DNA from 2 places in the Variovorax robiniae genome. Region 1 is predicted to be linked to the other one. Evidence: predicted binding sites of a transcription regulator. Region 1 holds the regulator's gene; the other holds the start of a gene.
What was found. The regulator LexA, encoded in region 1, represses DNA repair genes until DNA is damaged. The targets are predictions, from matches to a motif close to ACTGTATNNNNATACAGT.
Positions count from the first base shown of each region.

Region 2: WKW79_RS24310 (ATP-dependent helicase) is a predicted target of LexA. The motif match lies at 3,865-3,882, and genes of this name have one in related genera.

Region 1 covers NZ_JBBKZS010000007.1:30,133-40,617, forward strand. Annotated here, with positions in the region: gene kdsB (3-deoxy-manno-octulosonate cytidylyltransferase) at 1-741, shown strand, start outside; gene adk (adenylate kinase) at 874-1,530, shown strand; gene WKW79_RS17500 (asparaginase) at 1,577-2,569, opposite strand; gene lexA (transcriptional repressor LexA) at 2,644-3,330, shown strand; gene WKW79_RS17510 (hypothetical protein) at 3,443-3,757, shown strand; gene WKW79_RS17515 (D-2-hydroxyacid dehydrogenase family protein) at 3,883-4,890, shown strand; gene WKW79_RS17520 (MFS transporter) at 4,887-6,044, shown strand; gene WKW79_RS17525 (tetratricopeptide repeat protein) at 6,190-8,481, opposite strand; gene WKW79_RS17530 (3-hydroxyacyl-CoA dehydrogenase) at 8,567-10,087, shown strand; gene WKW79_RS17535 (oxepin-CoA hydrolase, alternative type) at 10,096-10,485, shown strand, end outside.
Region 2 covers NZ_JBBKZS010000012.1:103,549-114,033, forward strand. Annotated here, with positions in the region: gene hprK (HPr(Ser) kinase/phosphatase) at 1-387, opposite strand, end outside; gene WKW79_RS24300 (PTS sugar transporter subunit IIA) at 516-983, opposite strand; gene hpf (ribosome hibernation-promoting factor, HPF/YfiA family) at 1,110-1,439, opposite strand; gene WKW79_RS24310 (ATP-dependent helicase) at 1,765-3,849, opposite strand; gene corA (magnesium/cobalt transporter CorA) at 4,000-4,989, shown strand; gene WKW79_RS24320 (dihydrofolate reductase family protein) at 5,128-5,787, shown strand; gene WKW79_RS24325 (xanthine dehydrogenase family protein molybdopterin-binding subunit) at 5,994-8,333, opposite strand; gene WKW79_RS24330 (hypothetical protein) at 8,521-9,036, opposite strand; gene WKW79_RS24335 (MOSC domain-containing protein) at 9,038-9,565, opposite strand; gene WKW79_RS24340 (5'-methylthioadenosine/adenosylhomocysteine nucleosidase) at 9,562-10,317, opposite strand; gene WKW79_RS24345 (ABC transporter substrate-binding protein) at 10,322-10,485, opposite strand, start outside.

The DNA of each region.
Region 1 (10,485 bases):
GCGCGCCTCGCATCGACGCGCCTGCCGGACAAGCCGCTGGCCGACATTGGCGGGATTCCGATGGTGGTCCGTGTCGCACAACGCGCGCATCTGTCCAGCGCCGCGCGCGTCGTGGTGGCCGCCGATGACGCGCGCATCGTGGACGCTTGCCGGGCACACGGCGTCGAAGTGCTCCTCACCCGCACGGATCATGTGAGCGGCAGTGACCGATTGGCCGAGGCCTGCGTGCTGCTCGGACTGGCCGACAATGAAATCGTGGTCAACGTCCAGGGCGACGAGCCATTGATCGATCCGTCGCTGATCGATGCGGTCGCAATCACGCTGGCCAACGAACCTGACGCGTCCATGAGCACTGCAGTGCACGCCATCGATTCGACCGAAGACTTTCTGAATCCGAACGTGGTCAAGGCCGTGCTGGATGCGCGCGGTCATGCGCTCTACTTCAGCCGGGCGCCGATACCGTGGTGGCGCGACGGCCTTGCCAACAAGTCCCTGAGCGCCTTGCCGTCGCCGGCGCCTTTGCGGCACATCGGCATCTATGGCTATCGCGCCGGTTTCGTGCGCCAGTTTCCGACGCTGCCGCCCGCGCCCATCGAATCGACCGAGGCGCTCGAGCAACTGCGCGCCATGTGGCACGGACATCGCATCGCGGTGCACGTGAGCGACCATGCGCCGGGCCCTGGCGTCGACACGCCCGAAGACCTGGTGCGCGTGCGTGCGCGCATCGCCTCGATGGCATAGGCCGAGACCGGCTTTCCCCGAGGAAACACGGCAAATGCCCATGCTATCCTCGACGCAGTCATGACCCTGACCTTGCCCGAGCGGCATGCGTGGGGCGTCAATCGATATCCCAAGAACCCTTTCGAGGACACCATGAGACTGATTTTGTTGGGCGCCCCCGGGGCAGGTAAAGGCACGCAGGCGACTTTCATCTGCAAGAAGTACGGCATTCCGCAAATCTCGACCGGCGACATGCTGCGCGCAGCCGTCAAGGCCGGCACGCCGCTCGGGCTGCAGGCCAAGTCGGTCATGGAATCGGGTGGACTGGTTGGCGACGACCTGATCATCAACCTCGTCAAGGAACGCATCACGCAGCCGGATTGCGCCAATGGCTTCCTGTTCGACGGCTTCCCCCGCACCATCCCGCAAGCCGAGGCGATGAAAGCCGAAGGCGTCAAGCTCGACTACGTGCTCGAGATCGAAGTGCCCTTCTCCGACATCATCGAACGCATGAGCGGCCGCCGCTCGCATTCGGCATCGGGCCGGACCTACCACGTCAAGTTCAATCCGCCGAAGGTCGAAGGCATCGACGACGTGACCGGCGAGCCGCTGATCCAGCGCCCCGATGACAAGGAAGAGACGGTGCGCCACCGGCTCGACGTCTACAGCCAGCAGACCCGACCGCTAGTGGACTACTACGCGACCTGGGCCAGGACGGAGCCTGGCGCCGCGCCCAAATACCGCGCGATTGCCGGTGTGGGCAGCGTCGATGACATCACGCAGCGCGCCTTTGCGGCCCTGAGCAGCTAAGCGTTCAGAAGGGTCCGGCGTCGGGCCCCACTTCTGCCGTACCGCTTCAGCGCGGTGCTTGACGAGACAGCAGTTCGAGCATCAGCGCGATGCGCGCCTTGACCGGACTCAAACTGCCGGCGTCGCGCAACGCATCCCCGGGTTTCGGCAAAATACGGCCACTCGTGCAGCGGGTGGCGCGCAACACCGCGATGCCGGCTTCCTGCGCCCTGAAGGCAGCCGCTTCGAGCGCATGGTGCAGCGTTCCATTGCCAGTGGCGCCCAGCACAAGTCCCTTCACCGCGGCATCGCCTTCAAGTGCCTGCTCCTGGACCAGCGCATCGACGATCGCGCCGCTCGCACCGGCATGGCTCAGGATGATCTCCACGCGAGGCGCAGCACTGGCGCGTGAGATGGCATCCATGTCCGCAGCAGACCACTGCGTGTTCATCGAAGGCCACGCGCGCACGGAGCGAACCGCGCTCTCCTCGACGTAGCCGATCGGTCCCGCGTCACCGGAGGCGAACGCGTCAAGCCGATAGGTGTGCACCTTCTGCACATCGATCGCCCCGTGGATCACGCCAGCGCACACCGCCAGCACGCCGCGCGCATCCGCGGTGGCGGCCGTGACCACCGCATCCCGCACATTCTGTGGACCGTCCGGCGACAGCGAGGTCGCCGGTCGCATCGCACAGGTCAGCACCACGGGCTTCTGCGAGCGCAGCACCGAATGCAGAAAGAACGCCGTCTCTTCCAAGGTATCGGTGCCATGCGTGATCACGATGCCGGCGACATCGGATTGCTCCAGCCAATGGGTGCAGCGCGCAGCAAGGCGCTGCCAGATCGCGAAGTCCATGTCCTTGCTGTCGACCTGCGCCACCTGCTCCGCGTGCAGCGAGACGCCAGCCACGTCGATGCCACCCAGCAGATCTGCTACGCCGACCTCCGCTGCCGTGTAGCCAATGTTGTCGCCAGGCTGCGCGGCGCGGCCGGCGATGGTGCCTCCCGTGCCGAGCACCACCACCCGCCTGGACCCCTTCGCTGACTTGCTCGCGACCATGCTTGCCATCTTTCAGAAACTGGTTAAAAATACAGCTACTGGATATTCAGCCAGTGCCGCTAGGAGTCAAGCGCATGCTCAACCTGTCGAACTTTGCCGTCAAGCTTACCGCCCGCCAGCAACAGATCCTGGACTTGATCCAGAGCGCGATTGCTCGCACCGGCGCGCCGCCAACACGTGCAGAAATCGCGGCTGAACTCGGCTTCAAATCCGCCAACGCGGCCGAGGAACACCTGCAGGCCTTGGCACGCAAGGGCGTCATCGAACTGGTCAGCGGCACTTCCCGCGGCATCCGCCTGAAGGGCGAGGTGCTCCGCGCCATCAACGAAACGCGTTCCAGCCAGTATTCGCTGGGCCTGCCCGGCATGGCGCAACTGGCGCTCCCACTCGTCGGCCGTGTCGCGGCAGGTTCGCCCATCCTTGCGCAGGAACACATCGACCAGACCTACTACGTCGAGAACACGCTGTTCCAGCGCCAGCCCGACTACCTGCTCAAGGTGCGCGGCATGTCCATGCGCGATGCCGGCATCATGGATGGCGACCTGCTCGCCGTGCAGGCCACCAAGGAAGCGCGCAACGGCCAGATCGTCGTCGCCCGCATCGGCGATGAAGTCACCGTCAAGCGACTGCGACGCAACAAGCAGGTCATCGAACTGCATGCCGAGAACCCCGACTACCCCACCATCATCGTGCAGCCCGGCGAGCCCTTCGAGATCGAGGGCCTGGCCGTCGGCCTGATCCGCAACACGATGCTGATGTAGCCAATTTCGACTGCCGCAGGTGGCGGGCGTATGGCGAAGAGGCCATCACCCTGTTGCAGTCGACCTGAAGAAATCCTGCCTGTGTTCAACCTCTGACCAAACTGGAGTTCACATGGGAATCGCTTTTCTGACCTTGGCCGAAATCTTCACGCCCCTTCAATCGCTGGCCAATCGCTGGATGCCGGCGCGCAACCGGACCGGCTTGCGCTACGTGGCGGTCCGCCCCGGCTGCACCGCCCGCGCATCCGCAGGCAAGGCGGCGCCAGCCGCCCGACCCTTGCGCGTGGTGCGCGTACTCGACGCGCAGCGCACCACCAGCGGCGCAGGCCGCGTCGTCATCTCGGGCCGCATGGCTGACGTCTGCGCCGAACTCGACCGGCTCGCCGCGCTGGAAGCCGCGGACGATGCCAGGCGCCTGATGCATTGAGTCAAGGCTGAACAAGTCCCCGAGCGTTGCGGGCGCTGATGCGCGCCACGCGAGGGGCATGCGGCCTTGCGAGCGCGAGACCGACGGCGCACGGCCGTCGAGGGGGCAAGGCACAATAACGCGCCATGAATATCGTGATCCTCGACGACTACCAGGATGCGGTGCGCAAATTGCGTTGCGCCAGCAAGCTCGACGCCTATGCCGCCAAGGTCTACACCAACACCGTCAAGGGGATCGGACAGCTGTCGGTGCGATTGCGGGACGCCGATGTAATCGTGCTGATTCGCGAGCGCACGCAGATCTCGCGGCAACTGGTCGAGAAGCTGCCCAAGCTCAAGCTCATTTCGCAAACCGGCCGGGTGGGCAGCCACATCGACGTGAACGCATGCAGTGAGTTGGGCATCGCGGTGGCCGAGGGCAGCGGCTCGCCACTGGCACCGGCCGAGTTGACCTGGGCATTGATCATGTCCGCGATGCGCCGGCTGCCGCAGTACATCAGCAACCTCAAGCATGGCGCCTGGCAGCAGTCCGGCCTCAAGTCGGCGTCGATGCCACCGAACTTCGGCCTGGGATCGGTGCTCAAGGGCAAGACGCTGGGCATCTGGGGCTACGGCCGCATCGGGCAACTGGTCGCGCGCTACGGTCAGGCCTTCGGCATGCAGGTCATCATCTGGGGCCGCGAGGCGAGCTGCGCCAAGGCGCGCTCCGACGGGCTGCAGATCGCGCCGAGCCGCGAAGCGCTGTTCGAGATGTCCGATGTACTGTCGGTCCACCTCCGGTTGATGGATGAGACGCGCGGCATTGTGACCTTGGCGGACCTGTCGAGGATGCGGCCGACCGCGCTGTTTGTGAACACGTCGCGCGCCGAGCTCGTCGAGTCCGATGCGCTGCTCGCGGCGCTCAATCGTGGCCGGCCGGGACTTGCCGCGATCGACGTCTTCGAAAGCGAGCCGCCGCTGCAGGGGCACGCACTGCTGCGCCTGGAGAACTGCATCTGCACGCCGCACATCGGCTACGTGGAGCAGGAGAGCTACGAGCTCTACTTCGGGCAGGCTTTCGACAACGTTGCCAGTTTCATCAAGGGCAATCCGACCAACATCGTCAATCCTGGCGCGTTGCAGGTTCGTCGTTGAGCCGCCCTCCGCTCCCAGCCGCGCTCTGGGCGTTGCTGGCGGGTAATTTCGTCATCGGCACCGGCGTCATGCTGGTCGCGGGCACGCTGAACGAGATCAGCGGGTCTTTCGGCGTGAGTGTGGCGGCCGCAGGGCAGGTGATGACCGCCGGCGCCTTGGTGGTCTGCTTCGGCGCTCCGCTGCTGGCGGCCTTGGTCGCGGGCTGGGATCGGCGCGCGCTGCTGGCCCTGACGATGGTCTGGTACGCGGTCTGCAACGTGGCAGCGTCCCTCATGCCTAGCTACATCGGACTGCTGCTCACGCGCATGCTGACGATGCTCGCCCCGGCCATCTTCACGGCGCAGGCCGCGGCATCGGTGGGCATGCTGGTGCCGGCGGACCAACGCGGGCGGGGCGTGACCTTCGTCTTCCTGGGGTGGTCGATGGCCTCGGTGCTGGGCCTGCCGCTGGGCGCGTGGCTGGGTGGCCACTACGGCTGGCGCACGGCCTTCGTGGCGATCGCGGTCGCCGCATTGTTCAGCGCCGCCACGATCTGGTGGACCATGCCGACCGGTATCCGCCCTGCGGCACTCACTCGGGCAGCCTGGGCACGCGTTTTCAAGAGTCCGGCCCTGATGGGCGTGCTGACGGTCACCGCGCTGCAGAGCACCGGCCAGTTCGTGGTGTTCGCCTACTTCGCGCCGCTGCTCAAGATGCAACTCGGCGCCGACGCGACGGCGCAAAGCTTCATGTGGGGCTGGTTTGGCGCCTGCGGGCTGGTCGGCAATCTGCTGGTCAGTCGGTATATCGATCGCATCGGTGCCGGGCGCGCTGCCCTGGTGACCACGGTGCTCATGGCAACGAGCCTGTTGCTGTGGCCCTTGGGCGTCACCTTCGTGGTTTTCGCCCTGGTGCTGCTGCCATGGGGCCTGGGCTGCTTTGCCGCCAATTCGGCCCAGCAGGCACGGCTGGTGGGGATGGCGCCTGCGATGGCGCCGGGGTCCGTCGCTCTCAACAGTTCAGGTATGTTCATCGGGCAGGCCATCGGCGCGGCCACCGGGGGCTGGCTTCTGGCGCACGATGCCGCAAGCTGGATGCATTGGGTCGGCTTCGGCACCATGCTCGCGGCGATGGTGCTCAGTATCGCGGTCGATCGCTTGCCCCGGCCGGAATAGCCCAGCCTATCCCATGCGCCTGCGGATCATGTAACCCGCGACGCATGAAACCAGGGCGAGCAATGCCTGTTCGCGAGAACCCGCGGAACGGCTTTGCCGGACCGCTGGGTACGCGCCGCAGGCGCATGCGGGGGTGGGACTGAATTCAGCGCTTGATGATGCGCTTTGGCGCGATCTCGGCTTCGGTCTCAGGATCGAACAATTCGAAATCGATGATGTGCGGGTCGGAGGACGGCGTCGGCGCATGCGCCGGGGGTTCGATGGGTGCCGCAATGGTTTCGAATGCGGTCTTGTCGAACTGCGCCAGGTCCATGTCGACGGCCGGCTTCGTCTGCGACGGTTCCACCGGACTCATCTCGGTCTGGGCGAGCAAGCCTTCATCGATGTCGCTGTAGATGGATGGGAAGGGTTCGACCGGCGGCTTGGACGTCGGCGGTGCCTTGGCCGGCGGCATCGCGGGCTCGGGGATCGATGCGGCAGGCATCGTCACGGTCGTCGGCTCGCTCATCAGCGTGGCGCGCGCAGTGGGTTGCATGTCCTCGCTGATGAGCGAGGCGCGTGCCGTCGGTTGCATGTCGTGGCTGAAGGTGTCGACGAACGGGATCGGCGTGATCGGTGCCGGTGCCGTGTCGGGGTCGACGACCTCCTTCGCGATTGCGTAGAGCAGCAGCAGTTCCTGGTAGGCGGCGAGGTCAAAGGCCTCGTCCTCATGGACACCTGGCTTGCGGAACACCAGTTCCTCGATGAGCGCGAGCGTGCCGGCGGTCGGCCATTGCGATTCGATGCGGGCGAGTGCGCTGCGATAGTGCTCCAGGCCGCGACCACCGAGCGAGAAGTCGTCGAACTCGGGGACTTCGGCATTGAACGCACGCTCGAAATCCGTCGCCAAGTGGGCGTACTCGTCCCGACGGCCCAGCGCGTGATAGATCTTGAACAGATCGAGATAGGCGAGCGCGCTGGTGTCCGGATTGGCTTCGATGTGTTCCACCAGCACGGCAATGGCCTGGTCATGCTGCCCCAGCGAGAGGAAGAAGTCCGATTGCTGCTGCACATCGAACAGCTCCTCGGTATTGACCGGACGCGTCGCGGCGACCTCGATGGGCGCAACGACCGGGACGCCGGTGGGGCCGTAGGTGGTGTCGGCGTTGGTCGCGGCCAGCAAGGCGGCATGGCGCGGATCGAGTTCCCGGCCGCCCAAGGGGACGCGCTGGGTCGGCTCGTGCTCGTCATCGTCCTCTTCATCGAGCTTGGTGGCGGCCGGCAGCACGGCAGGACCGCCGCTGGCCGGACGCGGTTCGGGCGCATCGCCCCACCAGGCCGGCGCGGTGGCACGACGCGACACGCGCCAGAGCAAGCCGATCGCGAGCAATGCCAGGGCCAGCAGCGCGACGAGCGCATAGACCAGCGGATTGCGGTAGCGGCTGTCGCGTGCATCGGCCAGTTCGCTGCGCATCTCGAGCAAGGCACGCTGGTTCTGCGCGGTCTGCTCGCGCAGGGCGGCAAGTGTGGCCTCGAGCGTCTGGATACGCTGGGATTCGCGCTGCGCGTCTTCCGGCGGCGCCGCGAGCGCCCGCCATTGGGCGGCGGCCTGGGCACGCTTGGCCAGGTCCTCGGTCGCGGGCACGGTCAGCTGGGGGGACGTCTTCAGGCCACCTTCGCGGGTCAGCGCGGGCTCCAGGGCTTCAAGCTTCAGGCGCGGGCCGGCCGGTGGTGCTTCGGCGGCCACCTGGGGAGCGGGCGGCGGCGTGACAGGCGCAGCGGCCACGGGCGCACGCACAGGCGGCGGCGGCGGAGGTGCGGGACGGACCACCGGCGCCTGGGCCGCGATGACGCGGCGCGGCGGTGGGGGCGGCGCCGCAGTGGTGCCGGTATCCGCGGGACGTGGACGCGGCCGTGGTGCAGCGCGGCGCACTGGGGCCGACGCTCCCGAATCGGATCCGAAGTCGCTGCCACCTGCGCCGCGCGAACCACGCCCACCCCGATCGGGGAAGCTCGAATTGGTCGACGAACCGGTGGATGGCAACGGAGTCGCCCCGAAGCGCGACGTGGAGGGCAGGCTCGCCGACTCCATCGGCACGTCCGCCAGTAAAACGAAAGTGCGGTTCGATCGCGCATCGCAGCCCGCGCGCACGGTGACGTTGACCACCGGCTCTTCGATGGCAACGGTGGTTCGGACATGCAATCGCGGTGCGCTCGCCGATGCACCCGGCTCAAGCGATAAAGTCACCCGCTTGTCGTCAATACGTGTATCACCCTGAACAACCTCGCCTTCGATGCACAGCGAATTGCCTTCGTTGTCACCCAGCGTCAGCGGAACCACCAGATCGAGCGGCTTGCCGATCCACGCCGCGCCTTGCGGGCGGCCAATCGTCAAGGCGAACGATGGGAGTGCGAGCCCCAACAGAATCAGGGTTGCCGCGGTGCGTCGATGTTTCAAGATTGGGTGGGTACTCTGCAATCTAAAGTAAACACATTTTGACACGGTGATACACCAAATTCTTTCAGCAGGAGACTTTTATCAAATGACCGTGAATTTTTCCAATGTCGCCATTGTGGGGGCTGGCGCCATGGGTCGAGGTATCGCCCAAATGGCCGCCCAGGCCGGCAGCGAGGTATGGCTTGTCGACAGCATGACCGGTGCCGCCGAGCGCGCCAAGGTGACGCTCACCGAGCAATGGGGCAAGCTGCACGACAAGGGCAAGATCGAAGCGACGGAACGCGATGCACTCATTGCGAGGGTTCATGCCGTCGCAACGACCCGGGACTTGGCGCATTGCGATCTGGTGATTGAAGCGATCATCGAAGACCTTGAAGTGAAGCGCCAGTTGTTTCGCGAACTGGAAGATATCGTCGCGCCTTCGGCGGTGTTGGCGACCAACACTTCGTCGCTATCTGTAACGGCCATTGGCAAGGCATTGGGCAAGCCCGAGCGATTCGCCGGTTTTCATTTCTTCAACCCCGTTCCGTTGATGAAGGTGGTCGAGGTCGTTGCCGGCTTCAGGACGGCCGCCGACGTCTGTTCGCGACTGGCGGGTTTTGCCGTGCAGATGGGGCACAAGGCAGTACAGACGAAGGACACGCCGGGCTTCATCGTGAATCACGCGGGCCGCGCCTACAACACCGAGGCCTTGCGCATCGCCAGCGAGGGCGTGGCCGATTTCGCGACCATCGACCGCATCCTGCGCGACCAGGCCGGCTTCAGGCTCGGACCGTTCGAGCTGCTGGACCTGACAGGTCTGGACGTGTCGCATCCGGTGATGGAGTCGATCTACCGGCAGTACTACGAAGAGCCTCGCTATCGCCCGAGCGCGATTGCAGCGCAACGCGTGGCGGCCGGTGTGCTCGGGCGCAAGTCGGCGGAAGGCTTCTATCGCTACCCGGATGGCGTCATGCAAGTCGCAGCCGAGCCGCCAGCGCCGGTCGTCGACACGCTGCCCTCGTTCTGGATCTCTCCGCGCGCCTCTCGCCGTGCCGAGTTGATCAAGCTCGTGCATGAGCTCGGCGGCCAGATCGAGTCGGGCGCCACGCCCTCCTCCGCTGCGCTGATCCTGGTCGCGCCGCTCGGCTTCGACGTGACCACGGTGGCGGCCGTGGAGCGTCTCGATGCTACGCGCACCGTCGGCATCGACATGCTGATCGACGACGCAGCGACCAAGCGCCGCGTGCTGGCGACCAACCCGGCCACGCGCATCGACATGCGCAATGCGGCGCATGCGCTGTTCGCCCGCGACGGCAAGCCGGTGAGCGTGATCCGCGACAGCGGCGGCTTTGTCACGCAGCGCGTGATCGCGGCCATCGTGAACATCGCGGCCGACATGTGCCAGCAACGCGTGTGCACGCCGGCCGACCTGGAAACGGCCGTGACGCGCGGCCTCGGCTATCCGCAAGGGCCGCTGGCAATGGGCAACCTCTATGGCCCGACCAACATCCTCGAAGTACTGTTCAACCTGCAGACCGTCTATGGCGATCCGCGCTATCGCCCCAGCCCGTGGCTGCGCCGTCGCGGCGCGCTGGGACTGAGCATGCTTCACGAAGAGGAATAGGGAGACACATGACCGCAGAACTCAAGAGTCGCACCGAGGGCCAGACCATGGTGCTGACGATCAGCAATCCGTCCATGCGCAATGCACTCGGGCCGGAGATGTACGCCGCAGGCGTGGAAGCGCTGAACGGGGCGGACAACAGCAACGACGTGCGCAACGTCGTGATCGTCGGCGAAGGCGCCTGGTTCTGTGCCGGCGGTTCGCTGCAACGCCTGGCAGGGAACCGTGAACGCGACCCCTCGGTGCAGGCCGAAAGCATCGATGGGCTGCACAACTGGATCGACTCGATCCGCGCCTTTCCCAAGCCGGTGATCGCTGCGGTCGAGGGCGCGGCCGCCGGCGCGGGCTTCTCGCTCGCACTGGCCTGCGACTTCGTGATCTCGGCGCGCGATGCGGTC
Region 2 (10,485 bases), on a different contig from region 1:
GTCGATCACAAGGGCCGAGGACTCGCGCGTGGCGAACAGCGGCAGTTGCGCGCGCTCGCAGATCGACAGCAGTTCGTCCGGCGCGGTCTGCGCGTCGGCCAGCACCAGCATCGGCGGCTCCAGCGTGACGATGCGCGCGATCCGTCGGGCGCAGTCTTCCTTGGTGCCGCGCGTGAGGTAGGCGACGTCGCGCGAGCCGAGGATCTGCACGCGATAGGGGTGGATGTAGTTGAGGTAGCCGACCAGGTCCGCAGCCGACTGCGCCCGGCTGATCACATCCGATTCGAATTGCCGCTCGGATGCGCCCAACCCCGCCAGCCACTCCCAGCGCAGCGAGCCGCGAAATTCCTCGAACATCGCGTCCGCGCTGATGACTGTGTGCTTCATGGGGGATTGGAGGGGGCCGGCCTTGGGATTTCAGTCCGAGAATACCGTGGAACCTGCCAAGCCGGGCCAGCGCCATGGCTCGCACCGGGCGCCGCGCAGGAACCAGGAGCCTCTGAAGAAGCGAGGTTCTACGCCACTTGCGCCGACTGCCAGCCGGCGATCAAGGCATGCAGGGCGCCGGCATCGGTGCTCGACTTGATCTTCTCCCGCAGGCCGGAATCGCTCAGCAGTTCCGCAATCTCGGAGAGGATTTCCAGGTGCTTCTGCGTGGCCGCTTCCGGCACCAGCAGGAAGATCAGCAGCACGACGGGTTGTTCGTCCGGCGCATCGAAGCCGATCGGATCGGCCAACTGGAACACGGCCGCCATCGGCGCCTTCAGGCCCTTGATGCGTCCGTGCGGTATCGCCACGCCGTGGCCGAGCCCGGTCGAACCGAGCCGTTCGCGCGCGAACAGGCTGTCGGTGATCAGGGCGCGGCCGAGGCCGTGGAGGTTTTCGAACAGCAAGCCGGCCTCTTCGAAGGCACGTTTCTTGCTGGTAGCGTCGACGCTCACGAGGACTTGAGCGGGCGGCAGGATGGACGCGAGGCGATTCATGTTTGGGACGGGGCGACGGCGATTATGCACCGAGCCCGCGAAAAGCAAAGGGCCGCCAAAAGGCGGCCCGCAAGAGTGTTTGCCCTGAGCCACTTTCAATGGCTCGAATCACTCTGTACTACATGCTTACATGATGCGCTTGGGCGCCGCGTGATGGTGGTCCTGCAGGCGGTCCTTGTGGCGCACGACCTGGCGGTCCAACTTGTCGACCAGCTCGTCGACAGCGGCATAGAGATCAGCGTGGCTCGACTCGGCGAACATGTCATTGCCCTTCACATGAATGTTGCATTCGGCGCGTTGCCTGCGTTCCTTTTCCTTCTGCTTTTCAACCGTGAGCAGCACCTTGACATCGACCACCTGGTCGAAGTGGCGGGTGATTCGATCAAGCTTGCTAGTGACATAGCTGCGCAATGCCGGAGTGACGTCGAGGTGATGACCGCTGATCGTCAGATTCATGAATGACCTCCTGGGATAGACCGTTGAAAGACCGTTGGTGAAAAGGACCTCGCCTCGGCTGAGCGCGGGGCCGCGGGAACAACATGGACAGGAAATGGAAAGGGAAAGGAGCGGAAGAAGAGGTGTTGGAAGGGAGGGGGAAAGAGGGGTGGTTGAAGAAACTCGCGAGCGGTCCGGTTCACTATGCCCCCCGTGTCATCGAATTGCAATACTCGAATCACGCCAAAAACCGTGATGCATTGCACACGCTGAAGGTAGTTACCAACCGTTTCAAAAACGCTGTAGCGACTTTTCATTCACTTCAGCGGATGCCGGCAAGACCGCGCTATTTCCAGGCGTTTCGAAGGCGATTGCGAAGGTCGATGGCCGCGGCCGGCGGCGGCACGAAGACCGGGCGCTCGGGCGGTGGCGGCCAGGTGACGTGTTCGAAGCGGGCGGCGTCGGCCGCGTCGATGAAGCGCGTACGTCCGGCGTACACATGGCGGTCGCCCCGCGCCGCCTGCTGGGTCACGTAGAACCGTTGCGGCACGACGAGGTGCAGATGGTCGCGCGCACGGGTCATCGCGACGTAGAGCAGCCGCCGCTCCTCCTCCAGTTCGGCCGCTCCTTGCGCCACGTCGGCCGGCATGCAGCCATCCACCACGTTGAGCACATGGACCGAGCGCCACTCCTGGCCCTTGGCCGAATGGATCGTCGAAAGGATCAGGTAATCCTCGTCGAGCAGCGGCGGGCCGGGACGGTCGCTGGTGGCGGCGGGCGGGTCGAGCGTAAGTTCTGTAAGAAAGCTTTCGCGCGATGAATAGCCTGACGCCAGCCGGGCCAATTGCTCCAGGTCGCCGCGCCGCACGCCGGCATCGTCGTGCAGGCGCTCCAGGTGCGGCAGGTACCAGCTCAGCGCGAGTTCCACATTGGCCGGCCAGGGCGATGCCGGTGCGCGCAACTGGGCGTAGATGTCGGCAAAACGTTGCCATTCCGCGCGAGCGCCAGGGGGCGGTTGGAAATCGCGCACCACTGCGCCGGGATCCGCTGCTTCGCCCATGGCGTCGAGCAATCGCGACGAGGTGGCGGGACCGACGCCCGGAATGAGTTGGGTGACCCGGAAGCCGGCCATGCGCCCGCGTGGGTTCTGGACGAAGCGCAGCACCGCCAGCAGGTCCTTGACGTGGGCGGCTTCGAGGAATTTGAGCCCGCCGTACTTCACGAAAGGGATGTTGCGGCGCGCCAGTTCCAGCTCCAGCGCGGCGCTGTGACTGGAAGTGCGGAACAGCACGGCTTGCGACTTCAGCGCCAGGCCGCCCTCCCGGTGCGCCAGGATGCGGTCGCAGACCCAGGTGGCCTGCTGCGCCTCGTCGGGCACCAGCACCAGTTGGGGATGGCCGGCGGAGGGCTTGTCGGTCCAGAGGGTCTTGGCATGGCGCTCGGCGGCATGCGCGATGACGGCGTTCGACGCGTCGAGGATCGGTTGCGTCGAGCGGTAGTTGCGCTCCAGCGTGACGATGCGCGCCGGCTGCGAGAACTGGCCCGGAAAGTCGAGGATGTTGCGCACCGTCGCGCCGCGGAACGAATAGATGGACTGCGCGTCGTCGCCGACCACGGTGAGGCCGCGGCCATCGGGCTTGAGCGCGATCAGGATCGCGGCCTGCAGGCGGTTGGTGTCCTGGTATTCGTCGACCAGCACATGGTCGAAGCGCGAGCCGACCAATTCGGCCAGCGACGACTCGCTCATCATCTCGGCCCAGCACAGCAGCAGGTCGTCGTAGTCGAGCAGGTTCTGCTGCTGCTTGGCCTCGACGTAGCCGCCGAAGAGGCGCTTGAGTTCGGCCGCCCATTCCGCGCACCAAGGGAAGGTGTGCTTCAGTACGTCTTCCAGCGGCTCGCGGGTGTTCACGCAGCGCGAATAGATGGCGAGGCAGGTGCCCTTGCGCGGGAAGCGCCGCGTGCTGGCGGACAGGCCGATCTCGTGGCGCACCAGGCCCATGAGGTCTTCGGCGTCGCCACGGTCGTGGATGGTGAAGTTCTCGTCGAGGCCGATCCGCGCCGCATGCTCCCGCAAGATGCGCGCGCCGATGCCGTGGAAGGTGCCGGCCCACGGCAAGGCGGGCGGCGCCTCGGAGCGAAGGCCGAGCACGCGGGCCACGACCTGGCCGGCGCGCTTCTCCATTTCCTGGGCGGCACGGCGAGAGAAGGTCAGGAGAAGGATGCGCCGCGGATCGGCGCCTTGGGCGATGAGGTGCGCGACGCGATGGGCCAGCGTGCTGGTCTTGCCGGAGCCGGCGCCTGCGATCACCAGCAGCGGCTCGGGCGATGCATGCGTGACGGCCGCGCGTTGCTCGTCGTTGAGCGCGGCGAGTACCGACGCGAGGCGTTGCGCGGGTGTTTCGACGGCGGGAGAGGGAGCTTCGGCGAGCATCGACATGGAATGTGAACTGTACATTCATCCAGCACGCAAAGGTTGCGGCGTGCGAGGCCTGCCCTCACCCCGGCCCTCTCCCTGAGGGAGAGGGAGGCATCCCGACGCGATGCACGGCGTAGTCACAGTCGGCAACAGATAATCCGCGCCATGCTGAATATCTTCACGCTCGCCAACGGCCGACTCGTCCAGGAAGAAATCGAGTCGCTGGAAGAGCTGTCCAAGTTCCAGCCGATCTGGGTCGACCTGGAGTCGCCGTCGGTGGAGGAAAAGCGCTGGGTGAAGCAGTACTACGGGCTGTCGATTCCGGAAGACGCGATGGACGAGGACATCGAGGAATCGGCGCGCTTCTACGAGGAAGACAACGGCGAGCTGCATATTCGCAGCGACTTCCTGATCGATGACAGCGAGGACCCGCGTTCGGTGCGCGTGGCCTTCATCTTGAACCAGCACAACAACGAGCTGCGCAGCCGCGGCGTGCTGTTCTCGATCCACGACGAGGACGTGCCGGTGTTCCGCCTGGTGCGCATGCGCGCGCGCCGCGCGCCGGGCCTGATCGAGGATGCCAAGGAAGTGCTGCTGAAGCTGTTCGACGCCGACGCCGAATATTCCGCCGACACGCTGGAGAACATCTACGACGACCTGAAGAAGGTCAGCGAAAAGGTGCTGCGCGGCAACATGACCGATGCGCTGGCCAGTGAGGTGCTGGGCGAGATCGCGCGCCACGAAGACCTGAACAGCCGCATCCGCCGCAACGTGATGGACACGCGCCGCGCTGTGAGCTTCATGATGCGCAGCAAGATGCTGAGCGCCGAACAGTTCGAGGAGGCGCGGCAGATCCTGCGCGACATCGAATCGCTGGACAACCACACGGCCTTTCTGTTCGACAAGATCAACTTCCTGATGGATGCAACGGTCGGTTTCATCAACATCAACCAGAACAAGATCATCAAGATCTTCTCGGTGGCCAGCGTGGCGCTGCTGCCGCCGACGCTGGTGGCGAGCATCTACGGCATGAACATGCAGTTCCCGGAACTGCAGTTCCTGGGCGGGCTGTCGTATCCGTATGTGGTGATCATGATGGCGGCGAGTGCGCTGGTGCCGATGTGGTACTTCGGGCGCAAGGGGTGGTTGAGCTAGGCTCGCCCCCAGGTCGCCGCTTTGCGGCTCTCACCCCCTACCGGGGGCAACACCAGCGGCCCGGCGGAGCCGGTTCCGCGGTGTTTCACGAAGGAGAGCAAGATCCCTCTACGCTCTTGGCGTTTCAAGGAAAAAGACATGTCGAAACTTCGGGTCGCGAGCTTTTCTGTCTCGCTGGACGGCTACGGCGCGGGGCCGGAACAGTCGCTGGAACATCCACTGGGACGCAACGGCGGCGAGCTGCACGGCTGGGTCTTTCCGACCCGCACCTTCCAGCGCATGCTGTTCGGACGCGACGACGGAAGCACGGGCGTCGACGACGACTTTGCCGCGAGGGGCTTCGCGAACCTCGGCGCCTGGATCCTTGGCAGGAACATGTTCGGTCCGGTCCGGGGGCCGTGGCCCGACCTCGAATGGAAGGGCTGGTGGGGCGCCAATCCGCCGTACCACGTGCCGGTCTTCGTGCTGACGCACCATGCCCGGCCCTCGCTTGAGATGGAGGGCGGCACGACCTTCCACTTCGTCACCGGTGGCATTCATGAGGCTCTGGCGAGGGCTCGGGAAGCGGCCGGGAGCAAGGACGTGCGCGTGGGTGGCGGGGTGAGCGTGATCCGCGCGTACCTGCAGGCAGGCCTCATCGACGAGATGCACCTGGCGGTGGCGCCAGTGCTGCTCGGCCAGGGGGAACACCTCTTCCACGGACTCGACCTTCGCGCGCTGGGCTACACCTGTACCGAGCGCGCCGCTTCAGAAAAAGCAACGCATCTGGTCCTGACGCGCAACGCCAACGGCGCCTGAACATGCGCGACGGATGACGCCAACGCGAGCAATGCCTGTTCGTGGGCACCCGCGGAACCGGCTTTGCCGGGCCGCTGGGTGCGCCCCCTTGAGGGGCTGAGGGCCGCGGCTCCGAGCCTGCCTTCGCAGGCTTGGACGGCCCGCAAGAGCAGCCGCCTCTGGCGGCCGCCCCGGCGCCGAAGGCGCATTCGGGGGTGGGCTTGATACTAGCCGTGCATCTGCGCCCAGAGCCGGGTCGGGCTCAGCGGCATCTGCAATTGCGTTGTCTTGGCCCCGAAGCCGTTGCGCGCCAGCGCATCCGCCACCGCATTCACCACCGACGGCGTCGCGCCGATGGTGCCGAGTTCGCCCACGCCCTTCACGCCCAGCGGGTTGTTCTTGCAGGGCGTGGACTGGTCCATCTCTGTCTTGAAGTCGGGCGAGGTGCGCGCCACCGGCATCGCGTAGTCCATGAAGCTGCCGGTCAGCGGCTGGCCGGTCTCCGGGTCGTAGACGATCTGCTCCAGCAGCGCCTGGCCGATGCCCTGCACCGCGCCGCCGTCGAGTTGGCCGCGCACGATCATCGGGTTCACCACGTTGCCGACGTCGTTGACGGAGGCATAGGCCACCACCTCGACGTCCGCCGTCAGCGGGTCGATCTCGACCTCGCTGATGTGGCAGCCGTTGGGCCAGGTCGGGCCGGCCACGGAGCTCGTGGAGTCCATGAAGATGCGGTGGTCGGGCTGCTTGCCGGCGAGTTCGAACAGGCCGATGCGCAAGTCGGTCCCGGCCACGGTGAATGTGCCTTCCGCGTACTTCACGTCCTCCGGCGCGGCTTCGAGTTCCTTCGCGGCCAGGCCCTTGGCATGGTCGATGGTGCGCTCGGAGCCGACGCGCACGGCCGAGCCGCCGGTGAAGATCGAGCGCGAGCCGGCGCTGCCGAAGCCGTCGCCACGGTCGGTATCGCCGAGCACCACGCGCACTTGTTCGAGCGGCACGCCGAAGGTGTCGACCACGAGTTGGGCGAGCGAGGTGGCGATGCCCTGGCCCATCGCGTTCACGGCCGAGAACACCTCGATGATGCCGTCGGCCAGCACCGACACGGTCACGCGTTCCTCGAACACGTTGCCTCCGGTCCATTCCAGGAAGGTCGCGATGCCGAGGCCGCGCAGCTTGCCGCGCTGCTTCGATTCGGCAGCGCGCGCCTCGAAACCCTTCCAGTCGGCCAGCGCCAGGCCCTGATCCATCACATGCTCGAAGCGACCGGTGTCGTAGGTCTGGCCCATCGGGTTGGTGTAGGGCATCTGGTCCGGCTGGATGAAGTTGCGGCGGCGCAGCGCGAGACGGTCCATGCCGATCTGGCGGGCCGCCTCGTCCATCAGGCGCTCCATGTTGTGGATGGCTTCCGGACGGCCGGCGCCGCGGTAGGCGCCGGTGGGCGCGGTGTTGGTCATCACCGCCTTGAAGTGGAAGTCGATGGTCTGGATGTCGTAGATGCTGGTCTGCACCCAGGGGCCGATCAGCAGCTGGATGGCCACGCCCACGCCCGTGCCGTAGGCGCCCACGTTGGCCAGCGAATGCACGCGCAGTGCGAGGATCTTGCCGTCGGCGGCCAACGCCAGTTCGGCGTCGACGTGCACGTCGCGACCGTGCGTCGTCGAGGTGAATTCCTCGCTGCGATCGGCAATCCATTTCACCGGCGTCTTGAGCGCGCGGGCCGCGAACACGACCACGGCATCCTCCGGATACATCCCGGTCTTCATGCCGAAGCCGCCGCCCACGTCGGGCACACGCACGCGGATCTGGTCGCGCGGGATCTTGAGCACGGCGTCGCAGAGCGTGTCGCGCACGCCCGAAGGCATCTGCGTGCTCATGTGGATGGTGGTGCGGCCGCTCGCCTTGTCGAAGTCGGCGACGATGGAGCGCGGCTCCAGCGTGACCGCGGCCAGGCGCTGGTTGACGATGTGCAGCTTGACGACGTGCGCGGCCTTGGCGAAGGCGGCGTCGGTGGCCTCGGCGCTGCCGTGGCGCATTTCACAGGAGATGTTGTCGGGCGCCTCGTCGCACAGCACCGGCGCGCCGGGTGCGACGGCCTGCACGGGGTCGATGACCATCGGCAGCGCTTCGTAGTCGATGAAGACCGCCTCGGCCGCATCGCGCGCCTGTTGCAGGGTCTGGGCAATCACCGCGACCACGGGTTCGCCGACGAAGCGCACGCGCTCATGGGCCAGCGGGCGGCGCGGCGCGGTGGCGGCGGCGCTGCCATCGGCTCGCACGAAGCCGGCCACGCCGGGCAGGGGCTCCACGCCGGCGGCGACGAGGTCCGCACCCGTGATGACCTGGAGCACGCCGGGCATCGCCGCAGCGGCGGCGGTGTCGATGGAGACGATGCGCGCGTGCGGGTACGGCGACCGCGAAAAGCTGAGTTGGGCCTGCCCGTCGAAGGAGATGTCGTCGGTGTAGCGGCCACGGCCCGCGACGAGAGTGTCGTCCTCGACGCGACGGACTTCCTTGCCGCTGCCGAAGCGGCCGGCTGCAGGGACGGGGGTGGAGACGGAAGTGTTCAAGTGTCGACCTCATCAATCAATGGCCCCAGCGGCCAGCGGGTGGACTTTGCCACGAAACGCGATGTCGTGTGAGCGGTCAAGCGAGGAGGTCGACGCGAGCGCGACGCCGTCTTTTCTCAGGCCGATGCGGCCTTGCCAGCACGACATGATTTGCCCCAGGGCGCGCGCCGGCCCAGGGAGCTCGAACTTACTCGCTGGGGCTGGGGCGCACCCATCGCCACGTCACCTCCACCGCCTGGACGCCCGCGACAAGCGCCTGCGGATCGGGAAAGGTCTGCCCCTCCAGGACATAGGCCGTGCGATTCCAGACGTTGAAGTTGCGCGCCTGCGGATGCCGTGCCTCCACGCTGGCGATCCACTCGCCGGTGCCGGGACACACGTCGGTGCCATTGCAGACGCGCTTGTGCCGTTTCTCGGTCTCGGGTGTCTGCGCATGGATGCCGGCGATCGCCAGGCTGGCCAGCAGGCCGATGCCGGCGCCCACCAGCGTGAAGACGAGCGTGGCCAGCGCGCCAATGACCGCACCGACGCCCACGCCGCCGCTGCGTTCGCTCAGGTAATAGCCAAGCACGGCCCCGGCGAGTGGGAACAGCAGCAGCTTTATGCCGCCTTCGCGGCCCAGGCTGGTCTTCAGGGCGAAGCACGCGGCCCGCGCCCTTTCAAGCCAGGACGGCCGCAACGGGCGCACGTTGGTGGGTTTCATTTCAAGTCGTTGCATGCGTGACCATCACCGCGTCGCCACGGCGAAGCGGACCACCTGCCAGTATGCGAGCGGTCACGCCACCGTGCCCGCGCATGGCGTTGTAACCACCCGGGCCCAGGGCTTCTTCCATGCGCGAGCAGGGTTCGCACGGGCCGGTGATCTCGAGCACCACCTCGTCGCCGATTCGCAAGTGCAGGGGCTGGTCGCGGAACAGCCCGCGCGCGGCCAGCAGGTTCAGGCCGGAGACGACAAGGTTGCGGCGCAGCATCTCCGCACCGACAACGTCGTGGCCCGACAACGCGGCGATGACCGGCAAGTGCTCGGCTTGGATCAGCGTGACTTGCCGCTTGCTCCCGGCGGCTGACGAGGGCGTCCGCACCGCGATGCGATCCCCGGCCAGGCCGCGCCCGGCAAGTGCCATGACTTGCTCGACGGGCTGCATGGGCGCACCGCGCGCCGGCCGCAACAGGATCGCGTCGAGCCGGCCCGCATGCGCGAAGCGGCTCGTGAGTTCGCGCAGGCCGTTCACGGCGGCAGCATCGGCAGCAGCGCGGCGATGAGCGCCCGCGCCTGCCGCCCGGCCACCTGGGAGAGATAGGCCGGGAAGTCCACATGGGCCTGGTCGTCCGCGCGGTCCGAGATGTTGCGCACGGCGGCAAAGGGCACGCCGTGGTCGTGGCAGACCTGCGCGACGGCTGCGGCTTCCATCTCGACGGCCATCGCATCGGGCAGCGCCGCACGCAGGGCGCCCGCCTCGTCCGCGCGCGACACGAAGCGGTCGCCGCTGACCAGCAGGCCCTGGAGCACACGCGGCGCATCGATGCCGAAGCGTGCCAGCGTTTCCGCGTCGAAGTGCGATTTCGCATCGACGGCCGGATCGCGCGCCGCCGCCAGCAGCAGCCCGACGAGTTGCGCGTCCGCCGCAAAGCGCGAACGCCCATACAGCGGCACCTCGTAGCGCGGGAACAGCGGCGAGGCATCCATGTCGTGCTGGAGGAATTCGGTGCCGATGACCGTGTCGCCCACCCTCACATCCGGATGCAGCCCGCCGGCCACGCCGGTGAACACGATGCGCCGCGCGTTGAAGCGCTCGATGAGCGCCGATGCCGTCGTGGCGGCGGCCACCTTGCCGATGCCCGACAGCGCGAACACCACCGGCCGGCCCAGCCACTCGCCCGCATGAAAGTCGCGCCCCGCATGGCGCACGACACGCAGCCCGTCGAGCTGCGCGGCGAGCCCTTCCTGCTCCTCAGGCAAGGCGCTGAGGATGGCAGTGGTCATGCAATTACTTGATGTCGACGCCGTAGAAGGTGTGGCGGCCGAACGGGCTCAGCTTGAAGTCGATCACTTCCTTGCGCACCGGCTTCAGCTGCACGGCATGCGCGATGGTGAACCAGGGCGCCTGCTCCTTAAAGACAACCTGCGCCTTCTTGTAGAGTGCGTCACGTT